2 linked regions of the Rhodopseudomonas sp. BAL398 genome follow. The protein of the gene in region 2 interacts with the protein of the main gene of each other region in a pairwise test. Links are inferred from orthologs where the notes say so. Each region holds a gene or a part of one and is shown on either strand. Other genes may lie near its edges.

What was found.
Region 1: the proteins of hflC (region 2) and ftsH interact in binary tests that used the Escherichia coli proteins (3 or more experiments, as listed by UniProt). The link is inferred for Rhodopseudomonas sp. BAL398 from one-to-one orthologs.

What each region holds. Positions count from the first base shown.
Region 1 is NZ_CP133111.1:5,377,772-5,381,048, reverse strand. What follows is about bases 133-3,095. They hold ftsH (ATP-dependent zinc metalloprotease FtsH), read right to left. Parts: upstream 2,591-3,095; coding sequence 674-2,590; downstream 133-673. Other genes in these bases: tilS (tRNA lysidine(34) synthetase TilS), read right to left, coding at 2,800-3,095; RBJ75_RS25325 (ArnT family glycosyltransferase), read right to left, coding at 133-385. In the rest of the region: more of RBJ75_RS25325, read right to left, coding at 1-132; more of tilS, read right to left, coding at 3,096-3,277. UniProt on the Escherichia coli protein: Acts as a processive, ATP-dependent zinc metallopeptidase for both cytoplasmic and membrane proteins. Plays a role in the quality control of integral membrane proteins.
Region 2 is NZ_CP133111.1:476,044-479,357, forward strand. What follows is about bases 224-3,223. They hold hflC (protease modulator HflC), read left to right. Parts: upstream 224-1,222; coding sequence 1,223-2,224; downstream 2,225-3,223. Other genes in these bases: hflK (FtsH protease activity modulator HflK), read left to right, coding at 224-1,226; RBJ75_RS02195 (DUF2065 domain-containing protein), read left to right, coding at 2,399-2,599; RBJ75_RS02200 (Do family serine endopeptidase), read left to right, coding at 2,969-3,223. Also shown: more of hflK, read left to right, coding at 75-223; more of RBJ75_RS02200, read left to right, coding at 3,224-3,314.

The sequences.
Region 1 (3,277 bases), 4.9 Mb from region 2 along the record:
CCGCCCGCGGGCCGGCGATCATTCGCGCCGTGGCGATCGCCGCGCCGACACCGGCCACGCCGATCGTGGCGCTCATCAAATGCCGCAGGTCGAACAGATCAAGCGTCGAGACCTGATGCAGCAGCACCGCCGCGACGTCGAACAGGCCGCCATAGAGATAGAGATTGTCGAATTCGAACACCGAGCGATCGGAAAAACCGCTCTTGTAATAGGCGACGATCAACTCGCCGTAGCGCTGCTGGACCCATTCGTCATTAGTGATCGCGTAGTCGCGGAACGTCGCCAGCACCAGAATCGACAACAGTGCGAGCAGCACCAGCGATCCGAAATCATACGGATTGATCGCCGTCAGCCGGCGCCTGGTCCGCGCCCATTCCAACGCCATAGCGGATCGGACTCGCGGCAACCCGGCATTTTCGACCCGATCGCGGGCGAATGCGGTCACGGCTTAACCAAACACATCGAGGCACGCGTCGAGAACTGCAAATTCCATCGTCCCGTTAACGGTCCCAGCATACCCCATCCCAGAGTCCGCGAGGCTCTACGGCAACGGAACCGAATTGGCAATATGCAACGCAGCGCGGCGCGAATTGCCGGTCGGGGTGCACCACACAACAAAAACGCGGCGTCGCCGCCGCGTTTGTCGTTTTCGATGGCCGATGCGGTCGCTGGCTTACGCCTGCGGCTGCGGCTCCAGCCCGGCGTCGGGGCGTGGGCGCGGCTTGCCGGCGGGCGGCACCGCAGAGGTCCGCGGGCCGGCGGGCTCAAGCACCGATTCGCGTTTCGGCTTCTTGCCATTCAGAAGGTCGGTGATCTCGTCGCCGCTCAGGGTTTCGAATTCGAGCAGTCCCTTGGCCAGCGCCTCGAGATCGGCGCGCTTCTCGGTGAGGATCCTGGTGGCTTCGTTGTAGCCCTCCTCGACCAGCCGCTTGATCTCGGCGTCGATCTTCTGGACCGTCGCCTCGGACGCATTCTGGGTCCGCGACACCGACATACCGAGGAACACCTCATCCTGGTTCTCGCCATAGGACACCGTGCCGAGTTCTTCCGACAGGCCCCAGCGGGTGACCATCATTCGCGCCAGGCGGGTGGCCTGCTCGATGTCGGAGGAGGCGCCCGATGTCACCTTCTGGCGGCCGAAGATCAGCTCTTCGGCGACCCGGCCGCCCATCATGATGGCCAGCCGCGAGGTCATCTGCTCCAGCGACATCGACAGCTTGTCGCGTTCCGGCAGCTGCATCACCATGCCCAGCGCACGACCGCGCGGGATGATGGTGGCCTTGTGGATCGGATCGGTGGCGATGACGTTGAGGCCGACGATGGCGTGACCGCCCTCGTGATAGGCCGTCAGCATCTTCTCTTCTTCGGTCATGACCAGCGATTTGCGCTCGGCGCCCATCATCACCTTGTCCTTGGCCTCTTCGAATTCGGCCTGGGTCACCATCCGCTTGTTGCGGCGGGCGGCGGTCAGGGCGGCCTCGTTGACCAGGTTCATCAAGTCGGCGCCGGAGAAGCCCGGGGTGCCGCGCGCGATCACCTTGAGGTTGATATCCGGCGCCAGCGGCACCTTGCGGACATGGACCTTGAGGATCTGCTCGCGACCGACGACGTCGGGATTCGGCACCACGACCTGACGGTCGAACCGGCCGGGACGCAGCAAGGCGGGATCGAGCACGTCGGGACGGTTGGTCGCGGCGATCAGGATCACGCCTTCATTGGCTTCGAAGCCGTCCATCTCGACCAGCAACTGGTTGAGGGTCTGCTCGCGCTCGTCATTGCCGCCGCCGAGACCGGCGCCGCGATGACGACCGACCGCGTCGATTTCGTCGATGAAGATGATGCAGGGCGCGTTCTTCTTAGCCTGCTCGAACATGTCACGGACGCGGGAGGCGCCGACGCCGACGAACATTTCGACGAAGTCGGAACCCGAGATGGTGAAGAAAGGCACATTGGCTTCGCCGGCGACCGCACGCGCGATCAGCGTCTTACCGGTGCCGGGAGGGCCGACTAGCAGCACGCCGCGCGGAATCCGCCCGCCCAGCCTTTGATACTTGCCGGGGTCGCGGAGGAATTCGACGATCTCCTGCAGGTCCTGCTTGGCCTCGTCGACGCCGGCGACATCCTCGAAGGTGACGCGGCCATGGGCCTCGGTCAGCATCTTGGCGCGCGACTTGCCAAAGCCCATCGCCTTGCCGGCTCCGCCCTGCATCTGTCGCGACAGAAAGATCCAGACGCCGATCAGCGCGATGAATGGCAGCCAGGAGACCAGCAACGAGACGAACCACGGCACGTTGTCGCCAGGCGGCTTGGCGGTGATCGAGACCTTGCCGTTATAGAGGCGCGAGACCAGCGTCGGATCGTTCGGCGCGTAGGTCTGGAAGCTCGAGCCATTGGTGAAGGTGCCGCGAATCTCCGGACCCTGGATCACAACGTCGCGAACCTTGTTCTGATCGACCTCGGTCAAAAGCTGCGAGAACGAGATGTCCTGCGCGGCGGTGCGCTGGCTCGGGTTCTGGAACAGCGTGAATAGCGCCAGCAGCAGCAAGACAATAATGACCCAGAGGGCGAAATTGCGCAGATTGGCGTTCATCGGTATTCCTTCTTTGGCCGCGCGGATCGCGGCCTGGTGCCCTTGGGTGCGCCTCAAGGATAACCTTGGGCTGGCTTAAGTCCAATCTAGGTGCGCCCAGGCCCGCTGCCAAGGGAACCACCGAGGACTATTTAACGTACTATATTGCGCTTCCCGCTGAAATAGTGGCAATCGCGGGCAGCTTCGGCCTCCGTGGTTAAGCGGGCCGCTCAATCGCGCCGCCGCCGTGGCGGAGCCGGTTCGATGCGCAGACGTTCGGCTGTCAGCGTCACCAACGCACCGGCGAGGGTCTGTTTCAACCGGATTCGGCCCTTTGTCCGGCTTACCGGCCCGGTTTCCGCTCCGGCTTGCTCCAGCGCCGCCGCCAGCGCTTCGACCTTACCCAATTCGGCCTGTCCTTCATGGCCGATTTTGTTCACTGCGCGCAGCAGCAATCGAACCCGGATTTCGGCCGCCAGACCGGCAAACGCCCTGGCGTCAAATCCCGGCTTTGCGTCGCCATGCCCCTGCAGCGCCAGATAACGCTCGGCGCCGTCGGTGAGAAGCTCCAGCGCCGCGTTGGCGCGGGCGAATCGCGCCGCCAGCCGCGCCAGATTGCGCGAATCGCAGCCCTCGTCGGCCAGCAGCGGCATCAGGCCGCGCAGCCGCGGCCGGGTGAAGCGCGGGTCGGCATTGCTGGGATCGGTG
Region 2 (3,314 bases):
CGGGACTGTCCCCTATAACGCCGTGCAGATGTTACAAGCCGGCCCGGTTCTGGGCCGTGCGAAGGAGACTTTGAATGCCGTGGAAGAATCAAGGCGGAGGCCCGTGGGGGTCTGGTCCGAAGGGGCCGTGGGGCTCGGGTCCGCAATCAACGGGGCCAAAACCACCCGATCTTGAGGATCTGCTGCGTCGCGGTCAGGACCGCCTGCAACAGCTGCTGCCGGGCGGCAATTTCAGCAGCATCGGCATCGCCGTGGCGCTGGTCGGCGCGCTGGCGATCTGGGGCCTGTCCGGTTTCTTCCGGGTGCAGTCCGAAGAGCTCGGCGTGGTGCTGCGGTTCGGCAAGCATGTGCGCACGGTGCAGCCGGGCCTGAACTATCATCTGCCCTATCCGATCGAGACCGTGCTGCTGCCGAAGGCGCTGCGCGTCTCGACCATCAGCATCGGCATGACCATCGTCAACGATCCGGCGCGGCGCGGCACGACGACGCGCGACGTTCCGGAAGAAAGCCTGATGCTGACCGGCGACGAGAATATCGTCGACGTCGACTTCACGGTGTTGTGGCGCATCAAGCCGGATGGCGTCGGCAACTATCTGTTCAACATCCAGAACCCCGAAGGCACCGTGAAGGCGGTGGCTGAAAGCGCGATGCGCGAAGTGATCGGCCGCTCCGACATTCAGCCGATCCTGACCGGCGCCCGCACCACGATCGAGGCCGGCGTGCAGGATCTGATGCAGAAGATCCTCGACGGCTACGGCGCCGGCATTCTGGTGCAGCAGGTGCAGATGCAGAAGGTCGATCCGCCGTCGCAGGTGATCGATTCGTTCCGCGACGTGCAGGCGGCCCGCGCCGATCTGGAGCGGCTGCAGAACGAAGCCCAGACCTACGCCAACCGCGTCATTCCCGACGCGAAGGGCCGGGCGGCGCAGATCGTGCAGGTTGCCGAAGGCTACAAGGGGCAGGCGGTCGCCGAGGCCAAGGGCCAGAGCGCGCGCTTCCTCGACGTCTATGACGAATACAAGAAGGCGCCCAACGTGACCCGGGAGCGGATCTATCTCGAGACCATGGAGCGCGTTCTCGGCGGCGCCCAGAAGCTGGTCTATGACGGCGGTGGCGCAGGCTCCCAGAGCGTCGTGCCCTATCTGCCGTTGAACGAACTGACGCCGCAGAGTGCGGCGCCGGCCAAACCGGCGCAGCCGCAGCCGAAGAGCGGAGGTACCCGATGAGGACCGGAATCACAGGGATCGTCGCGCTGATCGTCTTGTTCGTCGCGATCGTCGTCGGCTGGGCTTCGGTGTTCACCGTGTCTCAAACCGAACAGGTGCTGCTGGTGCGGCTCGGCGAGCCGGTTGGCGTCGTCACCGAACCGGGGCTGCATTTCAAGGCGCCGTTCATCGACACCGTGATCAGCATCGACAAGCGGATTCTCGATCTCGAAAATCCGTCGCAGGAAGTGATCGCGTCCGATCAGAAGCGGCTCGTGGTCGATGCCTTCGCGCGCTATCGCATCAAGAACGCGCTGAAGTTCTATCAGAGCATCGGCTCGATCCCGGCCGCCAACATCCAGCTGACGACGCTGCTCAATGCGTCGCTGCGCCGGGTGCTCGGCGAGGTCACCTTCATCGATGTGGTGCGTGATCAGCGCGAAGCCTTGATGAACAAGATCCGCGATCAGCTCGACAAGGAAGCCGGCGGCTACGGCATCCAGGTGGTCGACGTCCGGATCCGGCGCGCCGATCTGCCTGAGCAGAACAGTCAGGCGGTGTATCAGCGGATGCAGACCGAGCGGCAACGCGAAGCCGCCGAGTTCCGCGCCCAGGGCGGACAGAAGGCCCAGGAAATCCGCTCCAAGGCCGACCGTCAGGCTACCGTGATCGTCGCGGAAGCCAATTCGCAGGCCGAGCAGATCAGGGGTACGGGCGACGCCGAGCGCAACCGGCTGTTCGCCGAAGCCTATGGCAAGGACCCGGACTTCTTTGCGTTCTATCGGTCGATGACGGCCTATGAGAACGGACTGAAGAACAACGACACCCGTTTCCTGCTGCGGCCGGATTCGAACTTCTTCAGGTTCTTCGGCAATCCGTCGGGCAGCCAGCCGGGCCAGCCGGCGGCCGCAACGGCCGCTCCGGCCACCCCAGCCGCTTCGTCGGCCGCAAAGGGCGCTTCGGCCACCCCTGTTGCTCCGGCGGTTCCGGCCGAGGCCAGCGCGGCCCCAAGGCCCTGATCGCAAGCGTGTTGCGGTGCGGTGCGGAACGCTGATTTTGCGTTCCGCACCGCTCTGCTTTAGAACCCCCACGAGACATCGCTTCGGCCAGCGAGAGCGGTCGACAGGACCGGTCAAATACAGCCGTTCGATCACGTCGCGGCGGGTCGCTCGCCGTGGAGAGGAATCAATTGCATGAGGTCCTTTGCGTTCGCCGACCTCCTCATCGGCATTGGTATTCTGTTCGTTCTCGAAGGGCTGATGTTCGCGGCACTGCCGTCGTGGATGCGGCGGGCGATGAAAAGCGCGCTGGCCACCCCTGACAATATTCTCCGGCTCTCCGGCATCGGCTCCGCCGTCGCCGGCCTGATCCTGATCTGGGTTGTGCGGCACTGACCGCCGCCGCGCCCTGCGCGGGGCGGCCGAGGTCGTCGGCGCCGAAGCGGGCGGAAGCTCGAACGCCGCCAGCTTCAAACGCCATCGTGAGCGACCGCGTCGGCTTTTTGCCGTAATGATCCGGCGGATGGTGAGGCAGGCGTGAGGACCGGTTCCGCGATGCCGTCCGCCCCTCCCGTCGGCGTCGGAACACTATGAAATCAGTATGGTTTGCTGCTGAATCGGCTTAAAGGATGAGCTCGGCTATTGCCGGTCGTGCCTGCGCCGCGAGGACCACCCGATGCTTGCGCCGATCCCCGGATCGGGCGCAGAGTTTGCTGTCGATCGTTCGCCAAGCGTTTCGTCCCGTTCCCAGGAGAGATTTCCGCCATGTCCGCTGCGACCCCCGCCTTCCGCCGTCACCTGCGTCCGCTGCTGGCGGCGCTCTGCCTTGGCGCCGCCGTGGCGACGATCGCGGCGCCGGCGCGCGCGCGCGGCCCCGAGGGCATCGCCGATGTCGCCGAGAAGGTGATCGACGCGGTGGTCAACATCTCGACCAGTCAGACCATCGAAGCCAAGGTCGCTCCGAGCGAGCGGGGCGCAACGCCGCAGCTGCCGCCCGGTTCGCCCTTCGAAGAGTTTTTCGACGATTTCTTCAAGAACCGCCGCGGCGGCGACAAGTCCGGTCCGCGCAAGACCAGCTCGCTCGGCTCCGGCTTCATCGTCGATACCTCGG